2 linked regions of the Glaciimonas sp. PCH181 genome follow. Each later gene encodes a partner of the first gene's protein in a complex. Links are inferred from orthologs where the notes say so. Each region holds a gene or a part of one and is shown on either strand. Other genes may lie near its edges.

Evidence for each region.
Region 2: the proteins of trxA (region 1) and trxB are in contact, whole or in part, in a crystal structure (PDB 1F6M), measured with the Escherichia coli proteins. The link is inferred for Glaciimonas sp. PCH181 from one-to-one orthologs.

What each region holds. Positions count from the first base shown.
Region 1 is NZ_PYFP01000002.1:251,201-261,106, forward strand. The notes cover bases 4,183-6,995. They hold trxA (thioredoxin TrxA), read left to right. Parts: upstream 4,183-5,332; coding sequence 5,333-5,659; downstream 5,660-6,995. Other genes in these bases: C7W93_RS14190 (PD-(D/E)XK nuclease family protein), read right to left, coding at 4,183-5,000; rho (transcription termination factor Rho), read left to right, coding at 5,805-6,995. Outside these bases: C7W93_RS14185 (UvrD-helicase domain-containing protein), read right to left, coding at 1-2,235; more of C7W93_RS14190, read right to left, coding at 2,238-4,182; more of rho, read left to right, coding at 6,996-7,067; C7W93_RS14205 (MFS transporter), read left to right, coding at 7,501-8,799; C7W93_RS14210 (type B 50S ribosomal protein L31), read left to right, coding at 9,002-9,271; C7W93_RS14215 (glycosyltransferase family 39 protein), read left to right, coding at 9,526-9,906. UniProt on the Escherichia coli protein: Participates in various redox reactions through the reversible oxidation of its active center dithiol to a disulfide and catalyzes dithiol-disulfide exchange reactions.
Region 2 is NZ_PYFP01000001.1:1,569,668-1,579,698, reverse strand. What follows is about bases 3,785-6,722. They hold trxB (thioredoxin-disulfide reductase), read right to left. Parts: upstream 5,763-6,722; coding sequence 4,806-5,762; downstream 3,785-4,805. Other genes in these bases: C7W93_RS07300 (DNA translocase FtsK), read left to right, coding at 6,292-6,722; C7W93_RS07310 (hypothetical protein), read right to left, coding at 4,456-4,647; C7W93_RS07315 (Smr/MutS family protein), read right to left, coding at 3,785-4,403. Outside these bases: protein TolQ, read left to right, coding at 1-313; C7W93_RS07330 (biopolymer transporter ExbD), read left to right, coding at 315-740; C7W93_RS07320 (TonB-dependent siderophore receptor), read left to right, coding at 1,007-3,562; more of C7W93_RS07315, read right to left, coding at 3,723-3,784; more of C7W93_RS07300, read left to right, coding at 6,723-8,622; outer membrane lipoprotein chaperone LolA, read left to right, coding at 8,740-9,363; ferredoxin FdxA, read right to left, coding at 9,441-9,773; C7W93_RS07285 (replication-associated recombination protein A), read left to right, coding at 9,999-10,031.

The sequences.
Region 1 (9,906 bases):
ATGCAACATCACATCCAACAAATCATGCACCGATAAGCGCGGTGATAGCGCCAGCCAGTGTGTCAACAAATGCGCTGCGCGCTGCAACGCAGCGGATGCGTCGGACGTCGAAATTGCATTTTCACTGATCGCGGTGAATGCCAGCAAACGCGGCCACCAACCACGCTCAGTGCGCTGCGCCAACGCAATCAAATCATCATCGGTAGCAGAAAAAATCGGCGACTTCAACACATGCGCCAAAGCGCGACTATCGTCGGGGGTGATCAAAAATGTCAGCAACGCAATCAGATCGGAAATTTCAAGCGATTCGAGCAAACCGCCGCGCCGATCCGATATAAATGGAATCCCGGCGTTGCGTAAAGCGTTCTCATACGCGCCTAAATGCGTGCGTTTTTTTACCAGCAGCATGACATCCGACCAACGCACATTGCGTTTACCATCAACGCTCTTAATCCGTATTCTATGGCGCGCCGCAATCAACGCCTGCGCCACGCCAGTGCCTTCATCCCGACGCCGGGCGTCCTCCGATTCTTCCCGCGCCGTCGTAAGAGGATTGCGCAATCCCATTAACGCATCATCATCTTGCCCGGCTGAAACGGCGGCGTTAGGAGTCTGTTTAATCAACGGCAAACGCCAGACCGCGCCGCCTTTTTCTCCCAACGTCGTTTGCGCTGAAAACAAGGGATTTGCATCAAAACTGGCATTCAATACATCAACAATCACGGTCGCATTACGGCGCGTCTGATTAGCTTGCAAGACTGTCGCTCCCTGCCGTTGTAACATATCGCGGGCGGCAACAAATACGCGTGGTTCTGCGCGGCGGAAACGATAAATCGATTGTTTTGGATCGCCCACAATAAACACGCTGGGTTGCCCGGCATCTTCGCCATAGGCATTTAGCCAGGCGCGCACGATGCTCCATTGCAGCGGATTGGTATCCTGAAATTCATCCAGCAAAATGTGTTTGTAGCGCGTATCCAGCCGACTTTGCACATAGGCCGCGCTGTCGGGATTGGTTATCAGGCGATAGGCTTGCCACTCCAGATCCGCAAAATCGAAGACGCGCTGCTCTCCCTTAATGGCCTGATAAATTTCTACATAAGCATTTCCGACAACGAATAAGGCCCTATTCAGCGCCAGCACATTCCGTTCACCACTACGGCGGCGCAGTAATTTCAGCGCTTCGCCGACCTCGAAAAATGCATCATCAAAAACACTGATGCCATCGGGACCAAAGTTATCCTCCAGCGCCTTTTTCAGATTATTGGTTTTAGTATTACCACGTGGTTTGCCGTTATCGTCAAAAAACTGATGACACAGCGCATCGAAGTTTTCTAAGGCAGCTCCCGCGGTCAGCGCGCTTTCCATCGCCGTCGCGCGTTTTTGATTGGTCGCCGTGCCCTGCCCGAGCAACCATGAAATATTTTTTATCCTGTCGATTACCTTGGCGTCATCCCATAACGATAGTCGGGCATCTATCTCAGCATCGGCGCCACACATAGCGGTCAGCCATTCCAACGGCGTAGCAATATCCAGCGGCGCGGTGCTGCTGGCCCACCATTCCGCCCGCTTACTCACGAATGCGTTCAGAAGCTTGCGTGCGTTGGCGTCACCGACCAACTGATACAAACTCAACATTGTCTGCTTCAGTTCGGCATTATCTTTATCGTTTAACGATTGCATGAAGCGTCGATACGCATCGGCTAACAATTCGCCGGTTTTATCGGTCAACGCATAGCCGTGCGGCACGCCCGAATTGAGAGGCGCAATTTGTAGTAACCGGGCAAACCAGCTGTGAAAAGTATCGATAGACAGGCTTTGCGGACTAGACAAAACGCGCTCATACAAAGCCCGTGCGTGCGGCATTGTTTGCGTCAAATCTTGCGCCGGAATACCACGCTCCGCTAAAAGAATACGGACCTGCACATCCGGTGCCAAGGCTAGTTCACGCAGCAACTCAAGCAAACGCTCGCGCATTTCTTGCGCGGCTTTGCGGGTGAACGTAATCGCCAGCAATTCTGATGGCGCTGCGCCCGCCAACAGCAAGCGCAACATACGCGCCACCAGCAACCATGTTTTGCCGCTACCGGCGCAAGCCTCAACCACGACGGAATGATGCGGATCGCAAGCGGCGTTAACGAAAGGCTGGGCTTCTACTGGTGTGCCATTCATTTGATAGGGATGCGGCATTGGTGCGCCAGCTTCGTCATGCTCAGACATATTTTGTGGCTCCATCATTACCATGCTCCCTTACGACATAAACCACGCACATCGCAGTATTGGCATACGGCATCTGTACCATTCGCTGGCATCGGTGCGCCGTCGGAAATTGCCTGCATAGTGTGTCTAATATGGTGGTCCAACACTGTCTGCGCCTGTGCATACTCGGGCGCGCTGACGTCGCCAATTTTGTCCTTGCTGAGTTCCAGCGCGACGTAATGCGCCGCCTCCACCGGCAGGTCTGAGAGCAAGCCATAAAAAGCCAATTGATGATCTTCGTGATCATTCAATTTCTTATTCAAGACAATGACGCTGCTGGATTTGTAATCCAGCACGGCGCGTTCACCGGCATCGTTTTCATCGATTCGATCGATACGGCCATGCAACGTAATTTGTCCCTCAGCTAACGATAGATTTTTTTCGTAAGCCTGTTCGCCAAAAATAAAACGCCAGCCTTGCGCTTCACGATCATTCGCCCAGGTTACATAAGCAGAAATCACTTTCTGCCAGCGTGCGTAATAGCCAAGCGCAGCGGCATTTTTGGCAATAATTTTATCGAATAATTGCTTCGAAATATCCACCAATATCGCAACACGCTGTTCTTGCACATTCGCGATAGATTGATCTCGCAACATTTCATGATAGGTCTGCAGAATCTGATGCAGCCAGCCGCCATAATCACGTTTTTCTGGCAAATCGGACAGTTCATCCAACGATGCCAACGACAACATCCGCTTAGCAAAAAATTGATAAGGGCAGGCAATAAAACTGTTGTAGCCGCTGGCTGAAAGGCGTCCCGGACGCAGCACTGCGGCGATCGGTGCAGGCATCAACGCTGGGGTCGCCAATAAGCGCTGCTCTGCGATGATGGCGCGATGTCGTGGCAACGTAGCCACGCCAGCACGCGCCAAAGTCAATTCCAGACGTTCAATCCACGGACTAACCGGATTCGGTTCACCATCCTGATGCGCCTGCCATGACAACACCACCGTCGGATTCATCGCTAGCAATTCGACCAGATCGCGCATCTGCTGACGTTGGCGACTTTCCCGCGTCGCCAGATTCAATTCACGGCGCACGGTATTGGCGAAAAATAAGGTCTCTTGCGGCTGCGAAGGTAAATGGCTAGCATCGGCACCGACTAGCAGCACGGCGTCAAAATGTCGTAAGCGCGCACCGTTCAGCGGCAGCATTACGACGCGCCGGTCGCTGGCAGGACTAATGAAACTGGTGTCATCGAGCTGCAGATTGACTAGTGCGCGCCATTCAGGAAAAGAGAACAGCGCGGCGTCTCCGTCGTCCCCACTTTCAGCGGCAATATTTTGGAGCATTTGCAAAACTTGCTGACCCGCAGGATCGCGGCTTAACGCAGTCGCGACACCAATTGTCTCTAACGCACTTCCGGTATTGATCCATCCACGCAACGTTTTACGACCGGCGTAGACGCCCGCTTGTTGCGCCAGCATGGAGACCGTTTGTTGCGCCACGGGCACATCACTCAGGGCATAAATGACGCTACCCCATTCACCTAAAACATTCGCCCGCCGCAGCGCTATTTCAATCGCCATAACTTGCGAGGATTTATCCGGCAAATCGGCCAACATAAACGGAGATTTCAGAAAATCCAGCAACGCCGTCGTTTCGCCACGTTGCGTGACAACGTCAAACCATGCCGCAATCGCAGATGCTGCGCGCGTGGTCGATAATTTCCAGCCGGTTTCATCGGCAACGTGGACTTGCGCACGTTCTAGCAAAGCGCGTATCCGTCGCGCAACAACCCGATCCTGCGCCACAATCGCTAGCTTGTTTTTGCCAGCTTGCAGCCAGTCAAGAATGGTCTGCGCACCCTGCACGGCTTCGTCTTCGATGCTGTGAGTAGCACACAAGGCGAGGCTGGATGGCTGCCTGACATTAAATGCTGGGGCCGCAAATAAATCATCAACAGGCGCTTGATGGCCGCTCTGTGCTGCGTCTGGCGCATCAATTAGCTCTGGCCACGCGGCAGCATAGGCTGTGGCGATATTCTCGGGCTGCCAATCCAGTATAATCAGTAAGACCGGCTGCGTCTTTGCGTAGGCTTCTAGAAAAGCACGTTCCATCGGCTCGGGTTCGACTGAGCTGATCCATGCCAGCGGTGAATTGGCTTGCTCCGCAAATTGCAGCATTTGATCGAAACGCACCGCCATCGCATCATCGCCATCCAGCTGACTCTTCCAGATCGACCATACCAGTTGCGTCTCGTCAGACAGCAGCTGACGGGCGCTTGGCGTCAATTGTTCTAGCGCGGCTTCCCAGCGCTGATCTATGTCCCCGGTCGCCCGTATCGATGGCAACAATGCCTGCGTCAACTCATCCGACAATGCCAGCAGCGTTTGCGCCAGCGGTAGCAAATCAGTGTTGCGACGCGCACTAAATATTTTTTTCAACCACGCATGTTGGCGCAATTCAGAATACAAGCGCATCAACCGTTCACTGCTGGCACTGGCAGTTGGCGCGTTTGGCGCTGGCGGCAAGGTTTGCAACAGTGCCGATAAGGTATTGATACGCGGCGGAATAAATGTGCCGGCGCCGGGTAAAGCCGTCGCCAGCGCATCTTTCAATAATGTGGCGTGCACATACGCCGGCACAATCACGCGCCAACTGGAAAGATCGCGCGTATTCTCACCACCGCTTTCGCGACAGACACGCGACAAAGCAGCGGCTACCTCGGGCCAAAAAGTATTGGAAGGCGATAACGATAAGGACTGAAATTGGGACTTGAAAAGAGACTTATTCGGCATATTACTCATGAAATAGGGATATGGATCATGCCAGGAGCACTACAATCGGCCTGTTGGACGACTCTTTTTGCAACAGGCGCTTAGTATTTTATGCGAGCAATCGGCGTAAATAGGTAAAAAATAAGAACACTGTCTCCCCTTTTTATTAAAATCGGTTATTATTTAACGAACATCCCGCCGCAACACCTCTTATCACACCCGCAAAACTTGAAGTCTCGTACGGCATCCCCACTTATTTATTAGAATAGGGACCCGCCGCAGACAGCCACCCAGGTATTCGGATAAGTTGTCTTGGCACACATTAATTCTTTTTCCCTCTACCCGAGGAAACCATGAGCGAAAACATTAAACATATTACCGACGCATCTTTTGAAGCAGATGTACTTAAATCCGACAAACCAGTATTGGTCGATTTTTGGGCCGAATGGTGTGGTCCTTGTAAAATGATTGCCCCGATCCTGGAAGAAGTCGCCAAAGAATACGACGGCAAAATCCTGATCGCCAAGATGGACGTTGATGCTAATCAGGCAGTACCTGCCAAATTTGGTATTCGCGGCATCCCGACATTGATCTTGTTTAAAAACGGCGTTGCAGCCGCTCAAAAAGTAGGCGCGTTGGCAAAAGGCCAGCTAACCTCGTTCATCGATAGCAATATTTGATGTATCTGATGTAAACTGCGAACAAACGCGACGGTGCGCCCGCATCGTCGCCTATAATTTTTAGACGACACCGTACAAGTAAGCTACTCACACCACGTAGTCCCCTCCCCCACCAGACAATTCCCACCCCGGGACACTCATAACTATGCATTTATCTGAACTAAAGGCGCTACACGTCTCCGCCCTGCTAGAAATGGCAATCGGCCTCGACATCGATAACGCCGCGCGCTTGCGCAAACAAGAACTGATGTTCGCCATTCTCAAGAAACGCGCGAAATCAGGAGAACAAATTTTTGGCGATGGCGCTCTTGAAGTTTTGCCTGATGGCTTTGGCTTCCTGCGCTCGCCCGACGCCAGTTATATGGCGTCCACCGACGACATTTATATCTCACCTTCACAAATCCGCCGTTTCAACTTGCATACTGGCGATTCAATTGAAGGTGAAGTCCGCACCCCGAAAGACGGCGAACGCTATTTCGCCCTGGTCAAAGTTGACAAGGTCAACGGCGAATCACCGGAAGCATCGAAACACCGCATCCTGTTTGAGAACCTGACGCCCCTGCATCCGAACAAACCGCTGCCGCTCGAACGCGACATGCGCGGCGAAGAAAACATCACCGGCCGCATCATCGACATGATCGCGCCAATCGGCAAAGGCCAGCGCGGTCTGCTGGTAGCATCCCCAAAATCTGGTAAATCCGTCATGCTGCAACACATTGCGCATGCGATCACGACCAACCATCCTGATACTGTGATGATCGTCCTGTTGATCGACGAACGTCCTGAAGAAGTAACCGAAATGCAGCGCTCAGTGCGCGGTGAAGTAGTCGCATCGACATTCGATGAGCCCGCTACCCGCCACGTCCAAGTCGCCGAAATGGTGCTGGAAAAAGCTAAGCGTCTGGTCGAAATGAAAAAAGACGTCGTGATCCTGCTGGATTCCATCACCCGTCTGGCACGTGCTTACAATACCGTGATCCCTGCTTCCGGCAAGGTACTGACCGGTGGTGTAGATGCAAATGCGCTACAACGTCCAAAACGCTTCTTCGGCGCGGCCCGTAACATCGAAGAAGGCGGCTCGTTGACCATCATCGCTACAGCGCTGATTGAAACCGGTAGCCGTATGGATGACGTGATTTACGAAGAATTTAAAGGGACCGGTAATATGGAGGTCCATCTGGAACGTCGCCTTGCAGAAAAGCGCGTCTATCCAGCGATCAACTTGAACAAATCCGGTACACGTCGCGAAGAATTACTGATCAAGCCTGATCAACTGCAAAAAATCTGGGTGCTGCGCAAACTGCTGTACAGCATGGATGAAATCGAAGCGATGGAGTTCATCCTCGACAAAATCAAATCTACCAAGACCAATCTGGAGTTTTTCGATATGATGCGGCGCGGTAATTGATTGAATGATTGAAAATAGGCGATTGCGGTAAGAAGTCGCTGAATTGAGCTACAAAAAAGTCTGACCTGCGCAAGCACGTCAGACTTTTTTTGTGCAGCACAGCAAAAAAATATACGGAAAAATAGACGTTAGTTTGAAACTTCGGACAGTGTCCATCGGTCGCACACGACCAGTGCAGACGCGCAATTTTCGATTGGCTATGGACATAAGCACGCCATGAGAACAAAATTATGGAGCGTTAAAAACGCTGAAAGAATAAACAAAAAACCTCGCAAGTTCTCTCCGGCATCCTTGCTGACTTGCATATGGCATAAAATTTATACCTGATGAAGATAGGAATAATCCAACAACTCTGACGTATTGACAACGCCCCGAGATAAATCCCAATTAAGTGCTATTCTTGCGAACCTCAAATTCTGGCGGAAATAAAACCATGACAACCACCAAGTCCAGTCAATCAAAATTCGGTACCGTTTTGCGCGTTACCAGCGGCAACTTCATGGAGATGTTTGACTTCTTCCTGTTTGGATTCTACGCCACACATATCGCCAAAACCTTCTTCCCTGCAAGCAATGAATTCGCGTCCCTGATGCTGACTTTCATGACCTTTGGCGCAGGTTTTTTAATGCGACCTTTAGGCGCGATTATTCTAGGCGCGTATGTCGATCGCATCGGTCGCCGCAAAGGTTTGATCGTGACACTGGCATTAATGGCAATCGGCACGATGCTGATCGCCTTTGTACCGGGCTATGCCACCATCGGCTATCTGGCACCGTTTCTGGTCTTAACCGGTCGTTTGCTACAAGGCTTCTCAGCCGGTGTTGAGCTGGGCGGCGTGTCTGTTTATCTGTCAGAAATGGCAACGCCGGGCCACAAAGGATTTTATGTGAGCTGGCAATCGGCAAGTCAGCAAGTCGCCATTATTGTGGCAGCTGCGCTTGGCTATGGCCTTCAGGTCAATCTGGCACCAGCGCAAATCGCTGATTGGGGATGGCGCATTCCTTTCTTTATCGGCTGCATGATCGTGCCGGTATTGTTCATTATTCGTAGTTCGTTGCAAGAAACAGAAGAATTTCTCGCCCGCAAACATAAACCAAATATGCGTCAGATCATGCGCTCCATGGTTGACAATTGGGGCTTGGTAATCGCTGGCATGATGCTGGTGTCTATGACAACCGTTTCTTTCTACCTCATCACCGTATACACACCGACATTCGGCAAAACGGTCTTGAAACTCACGACGACTGACGCATTGATCGTGACCTTTTGCGTCGGTATCTCCAACTTTATCTGGCTGCCGGTCATGGGAGCGTTATCTGACCGCGTCGGTCGTCGCCCACTGTTACTGATATTTACGATCCTCACGATCCTGAGCGCTTATCCGGCGTTATCCTGGTTAGTGTCAGAACCAAGCTTCAATCGCATGCTGATTGTTGAACTATGGTTGTCATTCTTATATTCCAGTTATAACGGCGCGATGGTCGTTGCATTAACAGAAGTGATGCCGGTGGATGTGCGTACTGTCGGCTTTTCCTTAGCCTACAGTCTGGCAACGGCGATTTTTGGTGGCTTTACCCCAGCCATTGCGACCGGATTGATCGAATTTACCGGAAACAAAGCAGCGCCAGGTTTGTGGATGAGCTTTGCAGCTGTTTGCGGCCTGATTGCCACGCTGGTGCTTTACCGTAAAAGCGGTAATCAACAAACAACCGCTATAAAAGCACCTGCCTGACGCTAACCGGCCTATGCAGAATAGTCTGACTGGTAATACTTTTGCCAGTCAGACAACAAAGCGCCATGCGTAAACCACTGATTCAATTGCAGTTTTACTGTATAATCGCGTGTTTTCCACCTTGGCAAGTGATCGACAATCGGGTCAAGAAGCATGGCGACCGACGAAGTGACGATTGGCTACCGACAATTTTGAGGCAATTATGAAAGACGGCATTCACCCAAATTATCGTGAAGTTTTGGTCCAAGACATGTCTTGCGGTTTCCAATTCATCACACGTTCTACTATCCAAACACGTGAAACAGGTACTTTCGAAGGTAAAGACTATCCTTTAGTAAAGATCGAAGTTTCATCGGAATCGCATCCGTTCTACACTGGTCAACATAAAATCGTTGATACAGCTGGTCGTGTTGATAAATTCCGTAAAAAGTTTGGTACTGTTGGTTCAAAAACATCAGTCGCTGCAGGTTAATTTATATCTGCTGAGCGGTTGTAAAAAAAGGCAGCTCTGGCTGCCTTTTTTATTTTCAACATCGATCTGCCTACGCCGCGATCAACTATCGACATACTAGTAGCGCAAAAGCCATGCATGAAGAACGTATTAAGAATGCATCGTGCAACGGATCGATCGCTGGGATGCCAGACACTTTGTACCCGATAATATGTGCCCACCGCAATTTTTGCGGCACAATACCCACCTCAACATTCTCATAAAGCCACATTGTGATGAAGCCAGTTCGCCTTCCCGCTTCCGCCACCAGCGCACTGCCACGCTGGGGCTTATGGGCGCTCGGTTTGCTCTATATTTTGCCCGGCCTGTTCGGTCGCGATCCGTGGAAAAATGACGATGCCTCCAGCTTCGGCATTATGTGGACCATGGCGCATGGCAGCCTCAATACTTGGCTGGCACCACAAATCGTCGGCCTGCCTATGCCGGGTGAAAGCCCGCTGACTTTCTGGATCGGAGCAATCTGCATTAAGCTTTTCGGCTGGTTGCTGGGCGATCCCCTGGCAGCGCGACTATCGACCATCGTTTTCTTTTTAATCGGTTCGCTGTCCGTGTGGTACGCCACCTATTTACTAGGACGCCGCAGCGAAGCGCAACCG
Region 2 (10,031 bases), on another replicon or contig:
CGCCAGCAACAACACCAGTCTGGCAGTCGTCGCGCCGGGGATTGCCGAAGCCTTATTTGCGACAGCGTTGGGTCTGGTTGCTGCAATTCCGGCAGTGGTGGCCTACAACCGCGCTTCCGGGGATTTGAATAATTACGCGAATCGTCTGGCGACGCTAATCGGTCTGGTCGAGGTGCAATTGTCGCGTCAGCTAGAATCTGGCGAAGCGTTGATCGATAGCGATGCGATCAGCGACAAGGATAAACTCGGCAAGACGATTCCGTTAGATCGTCATGCTCACAAAGCACCGCATTTGGCTGCGCAAGGAGCTTAAGATGGGCGCAAAACTGTCTCAAAACGGTAATGGCTTCCGCGTCGGACCGGTGAGTGATATCAACGTCACGCCGCTGGTAGACGTCATGCTGGTGCTGCTGATTGTATTTATGGTGGCTGCACCGATGATGGCGGCAGGGGTCAAGGTCGATTTACCGACTTCTAACGCCAAACCGCTGGAAGAACCGAAGCCGCCTATCGTGATCAGTATCGATGGCAAAGGCACTGTCTATGTCGATAAAACGGCCGTGACCAAAGATACTTTATTGCCGGTATTGGCGCAGGAGTCCGCTGGCGATAAGGATCGCCGAATACATCTGCGCGGCGATCAAACGCTGGCGTACGGCAAAGTGATTCAGACGATGGGGGAGATCAATGATGCAGGTTACGCCAAGATTGCACTGGTGTCGGAAGCTCCGCAACATTAGTTAGGCAGCCAGAGTGAGGCAGTCATGAATCGATGTGCGGTGTGGCATCGGGCATCACTTTCTGCATCTCAGCGTAGTTGACTGCCACGTCGCTACGCGGAGCCAAATTTCTTGGCGAGTCCTTTCGTGATTCGCTACTTTTAGTCCAAATTTTAAGTAATACGATGGGATATCCCATTGCAATAGGCACTGCCGAAGGATTCTGCTCGTCTGGCATTTGGCATTGGCGTAACTACAAATTTTTTTTAAACATTGAGGGAATGTTAATGAAGTCACCGTCTGTATCTTTGCATCAGCGTCATCGCCGACGGGCGCGCACGCTATCTGCTGTCACACTGCTGTCTGCCGGTCTGGCCGGTTCACACGCGCATGCTCAAACGCTCGATAGTAAAGGCGAGAGTAATAAAGCCACGACCGCCATCGGTCAGGTGCAGGATGTGGTAGTGACTACCGGCGTGCGCGGCGAACAGCGTACCGTGGCCGATAGCCCGGCTCCGATTGATGTTGTTAGTGGCGAACAATTGCTGCATACCGGCCGCGCTGAACTCAGCGAAGCGTTGGCGCGTTTGCTGCCGTCGTTTAACTTTGGGACCAATGTGGGGGGCGTTAATTCGACCATTCGTCCGGTCAGCAATCGTGGTTTGGGACCGGCATATACCTTGGTATTGGTGAACGGTAAACGTCGTCATAATTCGGCCTTGCTGACCAACGGCGGCGGGGATACGACCGGTGTAAACGCGGTGGATCTGGATACGATTCCGTTAAGCGCGGTCGACCATATCGAAGTATTGAAAGATAGCGCCGCCGCGCAGTATGGCTCGGACGCTGTAGCCGGGGTCGTCAATGTGATATTGAAATCATCTGATCACGGCGGCCATATTGGTATCAGCAGCGGACGTTTGTATGGCGGTAGCGGCGATCTGAATAACAATAAATTAGAAGGCGATGTCGGCTTCGCGCTGCCTAACGATGGCTTTGTGCATCTGAGTGCAGATGTGCGTAAACGTGGACAGAGTTGGTGGAATTTCCCTGCGACGAATACGGCTGTTTACTCGCCTGCGAGTAATCCGAAGAATGCCACTTGGAATCGTGACGGCGCGCATAACGGCGACCCAGGTATCGACGCTTACAACTTCAGTTATAACGCTGAGCTGCCGGTCAGTCCGAATGTCACGCTGTATTCGTTTGCGACGGTGGGCACGAGCGAGACGGTGGCGGGTAATAACTTCCGTCGTCCTAACGGGCTGGCGACGATTACCCAATTATTCCCGAACGGTTACTTTGCCGATAACAATGCCAAATCGCTGGATTTGCAAATTACGGGCGGCGCGAAGGGAAAATCGGATGGCTGGAACTGGGATTTTAGTTCCAGTTACGGTAAGAATCGGGTACTTCAATATAGTGATAACACGATTAATCCATCGTTGGGGCCGGCGTCTCCAACCAGCTTCAGCGATCTGGCGACTTTTCAGTTTGAGCAGATTACTAACAATGCGGATTTCACTAAATCGTTTGATATCGGCTTCAAAAAGCCGTTGCAATGGTCGTGGGGTGTAGAGCAGCGTTCTGAGCGATTTTCTACGCTTGCAGGTGATCCGCTAGGTTATCTGAATGGTGGTTATATATTCCAGCCAGGTGATCAGAATGGTAATCCTAATGTTGGTAAACCGGCCTCAGTCGGGGCGCAGGCGGCGATTGCTTTAGCGCCGAAAGACGCAGTCAGTTTGCGGCGTAACGTGCTGGCGTTGTATAACGATGTGGGATTTTATCCGACTGAGAAATGGTTTGTGGATGCGGCTGTGCGGGCTGAGCATTACGACGATAGCGCGGGAAATACGATTAGCGGAAAGCTGAATACGCGCTACGACTTTACGCCTGCTATCGCGGTGCGCGGCACGGTTGGATCAGGTTTCCGTGCGCCTTCGTTGACGCAGATTGGTTATTCGCAAACTGATAATCGGACCAATATTAATCCGGTGACCGGGGCGGTTGGGCCAAGTCTGTCATTGTTATTACGCAATGATTCGCCGCTGGCGCATGCGTTGGGGTCGCAGGATCTTAAGCCGGAAAAGTCGGTCAATTTCGGTTTGGGTATTGTGTTGAAGCCTGCGGATAACGTTAATGTCACGCTGGATACGTATCAGATTGCGATTAAGGATCGGATTGTACGGACGGGTTATCTGTTAGGGCCAGCGTTGGCACCGCTGCTGCAATCGTATGGTTTGACAGGCACTGAGTGGGTGCAGTATTTTGCGAATGGCGTGGATACGCGCACGCGTGGGCTTGATTTGGTGATGGATACGACGGCCGATTATGGACGTTGGGGCGTGGTGCGGTGGAATGCTGCGTTTAACTGGAATAAAACCGAAATCACTAACATTAAGGCGGCACCTAGTCAGCTTGGCGGTTTGGGGCCTAATCCCGGCGGGACGTTGACGTGGTTTGGGTATGCTGCCACTGGCGGGATTGGGGATATTACTGGTCAGCCGACTACTAAGTTAATTCTGTCTGGGCGCTGGTTCATTGATAAGTTTGAGGTGAATTTGCAAACTACGCGGTATGCTTCTTATGTTTGGCAGACGACGGCTAATCGGGCGCAGGATTATCACTTTGGAGCTAAGTGGATTACTGATCTGGATGTGACTTATGCGTTGACTAAGAATATTAAGTTGACGTTGGGCGCGGCTAATTTGTTTGATGTGCGGCCGGATAAGAATGGGCCGGGTGACCCGTCGACTGGGTTGTCGGTTTATGCTTACGGGCCAGCGCCGTTTGCGCCTAGTGGAGGATTTTATTATGCTAAGGCATCGTATGATTTTTGATGGGATGTTGAGTTCGGTTATTGGGTAATTGAAACGGATTTTTCCGTGGAGGCTTGTCGGGGGCGGCCCGACAGCCGGTCACTTTGTTCTTGCTTCGGCTAGGCGCCCCGGCTTGCATCAACGGAGCGCCAACCGTTTCATTTACCAAACAACCTACTCCCTAATATCGCACCTGCGATTTCAGCAAAACAATCAACGCCCCTGATCCACCATCCCCTTCATTAGCCTGACAAAAAGCAACAACCTGCTCAATCTGCACCAGCCAGTCCCGAACTTTTGCCTTCAGCACCGGTGCCTGATTAACAGACCCAAACCCCTTCCCATGAATCACGCAAACACAACGCCATCGACGCTTATGCGCAAATTGCAAAAAATCAACCAGCGTATCTCGCGCCTGATCACTGCGCAGGCCATGCAGATCAAGATGTTGCCGAGTAGCCCAATGCCCACGGTATAGTTTGGGCAGCACATCCGGCCCAACTCCACTACGGGCAAAGCGAAAATGCGCATCGCTATCCAGCAAATTTTCTATGCTAAACGCATCTGAAAGAGACGCCTGCAAAATCGCGCTGCATTCAGAGCGTGTTTCCGCTTTCTCATCAAGATGCCTGGTTTTAAAATGCGGAAACGGCCGCGCCACAACTTTATGAACAGCGATTTCACCAGAAGATTTAAGCGGAAATACAGGACCAATCCGATCACTGAACTGGTCGTTTTCGATCTGTGCTTTTTGCTGTTGCAGTAGTTGTTCAGCCGCAGCAATCCGACGCTCTTCGTGTTGCGCTTTGAGTGTTTTGCGCAGCGGCTTGAGGGCGCGGAAGTCTTTTATCGGGCCGGACATGTGGGAGAAGGAAAAGAAAGAAGTTTTAGAGGGGATATCTCACGCCGAGGATTTATTTTTTCTTGTTAGATGTCAGCGGTTGAATATTGCCACCAACGTTTTTGCGAAAAGTATCCGCATCGCGGTCGGCTTGTTGTTCGCGTCGCAGGCGTTCTGCAGCCTCAGCCAGACGAACTTCTTCTTGCAGTTTCAACTTTTGTTGCAGAGATTTCAAATCGTTAAAATCTTTGAGCGGAGCAGTCATGGCACTTTCTCCAAATAATGTTTGATGCTTGCGCAAGACACTGCGGAAGAAGTGTTATCGCGAAAGTAGTTCCGAATGTTATTACGACGCTGTAACGCACCCGTAAAACTTACAAAAACGCCGTCACCCATACTAAGCGGGCAACGGCGTTCTATTTCTTACTCTTCTAAAAAGCGCTGTGCATCCAGTGCCGCCATGCAACCCGTACCGGCGCTGGTAATGGCTTGACGGTAAATATGATCCTGCACGTCGCCAGCAGCGAAAACACCCGGTACGCTGGTAGCGGTAGCCATGCCTTCAAGGCCGGTTTTGGTTTTGATGTAACCGTTGTGCATAGTCAACTGACCGTCAAAAATGCTGGTATTAGGCTTATGACCGATGGCAATAAATACGCCGTGCAGTGTGACCGGGGTGACAGTGCCATCAACTGTGGATTTAATGTTCATCCCGGTGACGCCGCTGGTGTCCCCGGTGACTTCTTCCAGCGTATGGTTATATTTGATCTCGATTTTGCCTTCGGCAACTTTTGCCATCAGGCGGTCTATCAGGATAGGTTCGGCACGGAATTTCTCGCGACGATGCACCAGAGTAACTTTAGTGGCAATGTTAGACAGGTACAGCGCTTCTTCTACCGCAGTATTGCCGCCGCCGACCACGGCAACTTCCTGACCTTTGTAAAAGAAACCGTCACAGGTGGCGCAGGCAGAAACGCCTTTGCCCATAAAGGCTTCTTCCGATGGCAGACCCAGATATTGCGCCGATGCGCCAGTGGCGATAATCAACGCGTCACAGGTATATTCGCCAGAATCACCGATCAAACGGAATGGCTTTTCCGATAATTTAGTTGTGTGAATATGGTCGAAAATAATTTCTGTATTGAATTCTTCCGCGTGCTTTAACAGGCGTTGCATCAATTCCGGGCCTTGGACGCCGCCATGATCACCGGGCCAGTTCTCGACATCCGTGGTGGTCATCAATTGACCGCCTTGCTCGATCCCGGTGATTAATACCGGATTCAGATTGGCGCGTGCGGCATAGACGGCTGCGCTGTAACCTGCGGGGCCGGAGCCAAGAATTAATACTTTGGCGTGTTTGATAGGCTTTTCGGTAGTCATAAATGTGGTTCTCAGTAAAAAGTGTCGGGGCGTTTGCACAACGCTGTCTGTTTGCTAACTTACATTTGGGCCGATAAACGCATCAAGGAAACAATCATCGGACAAAAGTCGCCTGCTGTTTATATGCGTTCTTACGCGGTGATATCAAGCGGGCTGGTAAAACAGATCAGGGCAAACCGGATGTAAAAAGACAACTATTGTCTTGGCGTATCAAGAACGCGGCTTAAAACTGGTTAAGATTATAGTCGAAGCAGCGGTTTTGACGCACGCAGCGGCTAAATGTATTGCTACTTCAGAACCATTTTGTTGTACTGCATCAAAGTCAATAATGCGCGGTCTCTTTTAGGCCATTCCGGTGCATAATTTCACCTTGCGAAATTTGGCGACAAACGCTTCAGCTGTGCCTGATCGGCAACTATAACAGTCACGCGGCATCGCCAATGGCACAACGTTGCGTTAATAGTTGGCGCTTTTTGCGCAGACGGATTTAAAATCCTTCTATGTATTTTATGGTTCACCCATTGGATTTATGACTAGAACAACCCAAGCTTATACTCGTAGCGCAAAGCCAAAAGCTGCGCCTGCGCCTCAGAATCGTTTGGTCCGACTGCTATCTGAGGCACGCTGGATCATCTTTGCGGTGCTGACTACCTATTTACTGATCATTTTTATAAGTTACTCCAAGACTGATCCCGGCTGGTCGCATTCAAAGGCGGTGGCGCATCTGAACAATTGGGGCGGTTGGTTTGGCGCGTATGTGGCGGATTTGATGCTATTTGTGTTCGGCGCATCGGCCTGGTGGTGGTGCGTGCTGCTATTACGTTCGCTGTGGTGCGGTTATCAGCGGATTTCGCAGCGTTTGGTGGTGGAAAGCGAGCCGGAAGAGGAGCATCCGCACGAAATGTTGATCCGCGCGCTTGGCTTTGCGTTGATTCTGATCGGCAGTATGGGGATTGAATACATGCGGATGTATTCGCTGCATGTGCAATTGCCACGAGCACCGGGAGGTGTATTAGGCCAGGTGATTGGCGGCAATGCGCAGAGCGTTTTGGGATTTACTGGCGCGACGTTGTTGTTGCTGCTGTTGTTTGCCCTCGGCGTGAGTTTGTTCTTTCATGTTTCATGGTTGACGGTGGCAGAACGTATCGGTCAGGGCGTTGAAGGCGCAATTCAATGGGTCAGAAATTTGATCGCTGCCAGAGAAGATCGTAGGGCTGGGTTTGTTGCCGCAGTCAAGCGCGAGGAAGTTGTGGTGCAAGAGCGTGCCAAAGCCGTCGAAGCGCCACCGATCCGCATCGAGCCGCAAATCGTGACCGTGCAAAAATCCGAACGCGTTGAAAAGGAAAGACAAACCACGCTGTTTCAGGATATGCCTGATACCAATTTGCCGCCGTTATCCTTATTGGATGAGGCACCGCCGGTACAAATCACTGTCAGCGATGAGACGCTGGACTATACCAGCCGTCTGATTGAGAAAAAACTGTCTGATTTCGGCGTGCAGGTGAGGGTGGTCGCGGCCTATCCGGGGCCGGTCATTACGCGTTATGAAATTGAACCGGCAACTGGCGTCAAAGGTAGTCAGATTGTCGGTCTGGCGCGGGATTTGGCACGTTCACTGTCGCTGACATCGATACGCGTCGTTGAAGTCATCCCCGGCAAAATGTTCATGGGTCTGGAGTTGCCAAATCCGAAACGGCAGATTGTGCGACTGACCGAAATTCTCAGCTCTAAAGTGTATAACGATGGCGTTTCTAGTCTGACCATTGCGCTCGGCAAGGATATTGGCGGTCATCCAGTCGTCGCTGACTTGGCGAAAATGCCGCATTTGCTAGTGGCGGGGACGACCGGTTCGGGCAAGTCAGTTGGTATTAATGCCACGATTTTATCGCTATTGTATAAGTCCGATCCTAAAGATGTGCGCCTGATTTTGATCGATCCGAAAATGTTGGAATTGTCGATTTATGAAGGCATTCCGCATCTGCTGGCGCCGGTAGTGACCGATATGCGGCAGGCGGGTCATGCGCTGAACTGGGCTGTCAATGAAATGGAACGGCGCTATAAATTGATGTCGAAGATGGGCGTGCGTAACCTCGGTGGCTATAACCAGAAAATAGCAGATGCGGAGAAGCGCGAAGAAAAAATTCCGAATCCGTTTAGCCTGACGCCAGATGCGCCGGAACCACTAGAAAAATTGCCAACAATCGTCGTGATTATCGATGAGTTAGCCGATTTGATGATGGTGGTGGGCAAGAAGGTGGAAGAATTGATTGCCCGGATTGCGCAAAAAGCCCGTGCAGCGGGGATTCACTTGATTTTGGCTACGCAGCGCCCATCTGTAGATGTCATTACCGGCCTGATCAAGGCCAACGTCCCGACCCGGATTGCGTTTCAGGTCAGTAGCAAGATCGACTCTCGCACGATTCTGGATCAGATGGGGGCGGAAGCTTTGCTAGGTATGGGAGATATGCTGTACATGCCGCCGGGGACTGGTTTACCGATTCGTGTGCATGGCGCGTTTGTGTCCGATGAGGAAGTTCATCGTGTTGTGGATTATCTGAAGGAACAAGGCGAGCCAAATTACGTCGAAGGTATTCTGGAAGGCGGCGTGATGGAAGATGGCGGCGACGGCGCTGTGGGCACTGCTGCTGGCGGAACCGAAGGCGACGAGCTATACGATCAGGCGGTTGCGATCGTTTTGAAGAATCGCCGTGCATCGATTTCGTTGGTACAACGTCATTTGCGTATCGGCTATAACCGCGCCGCCCGCTTGCTGGAACAGATGGAACAGAGCGGGTTGGTATCGACCATGCAATCCAATGGCAATCGCGAGATTTTGGTACCTGCAGGAAAACCGGAATAATCGCTCTAACTTAGATCTAGCGTGCATTAACGTGATCATAACGAATGGAAAGCCAGCGTGAATCAAACAAAACAAGCACTGCAAAAAGCGAATAAAGGCACATTTAGTGCGCGTAAATTGATCGGAACCCTGGCTCTGAGCGCGATTCTGTTGCCGGGCCTTGCCAGCGCAAGCGCTCTGGAGCAATTTAAATCCTTCGTCAGCAGCACGCAGTCTGCGAAAGGCGAGTTCACGCAACAGTTGGTGAAAACCGATAGCGGCGCGAATAAAGCCAAAGTGTCTGCGCCGTCGAGCGGCACTTTTATTTTTGCCCGGCCCGGTAAATTTATCTGGACCTATGTGAAGCCGTACGAGCAAGTGCTGCAGGCGGATGGCGACAAACTGTACATTTACGATAAAGATTTAAATCAGGTAACGACGAAGAAATTAGGCAACGCGCTTGGCTCATCTCCGGCAGCGATTCTGTTCGGTAGCAACGATCTGGAAAAGAATTTCACGTTGAAAGAGGGCCAGACCAAGGATGGTCTGGAATGGTTGGAAGTAACGCCAAAAGCCAAAGATACGACGTTTGATCAGATCGGCATCGGTTTGCGGAATGGCTTGCCCGAGGCAATGGAATTGCGCGATTCGTTCGGTCAGGTATCGCTGCTGTCGTTCAAGAATTTTGTTAAAAATCCACCTGCGCCTAGCGGCGGCTTTAAGTTTGTTGTACCTAAAGGGGCGGATGTTTTTAATAATTAAGATCGGCAACACAGCGCGATAAGTTTCAATTCGACGGTGCGCAGTTTGCAGAGCCTATTTTAGATAGGTGTTTTACGTTACACGCCGTCTAAAAAAGCGAGTTTGTCAGAAATTGCGCGCCATCGTTCATGCTCTGGTAGTGGGGCTGTGGAGCGCGTAATTGGCTTCCAGTCGGCACGCGCGGCTAGTTCAGCATTCAATTGGATGAAATGGCGCTGCTCGGCTGGCAATTCAGCTTCTCCATAAATGGCGTTTACCGGGCATTCCGACACACATAATGAGCAGTCGATGCATTCGTCCGGCGCGATAACTAAAAAATTCGGACCCTCGCGGAAACAGTTCATCGGACAGACGTCGACGCAGCTGGTGTATTTACAAAGAATGCAAGAATCGGTGACAACAAAGGGCATGGCGTAAGTAGCTAGTTTTTTGGTGAATCGTTAAGGTAGGCAGACAGCATCGGATTTTCTCATAATCAGCCGTTTTGCGTTTGTGGGCCTGACAATTCAAACTACGCTGAAGTAGATCAAAAACGCATAAGCGACTTCCCGTCACCAAGCCACCAAGCCAGTGATGCAGCAACATTTTTACCGGATATTTTTTCAATTAGTCTGTCTTTTGCAGAGCACTTTGCCATGTCTGATCTATTTAAAGTAGAGCCTACGCCA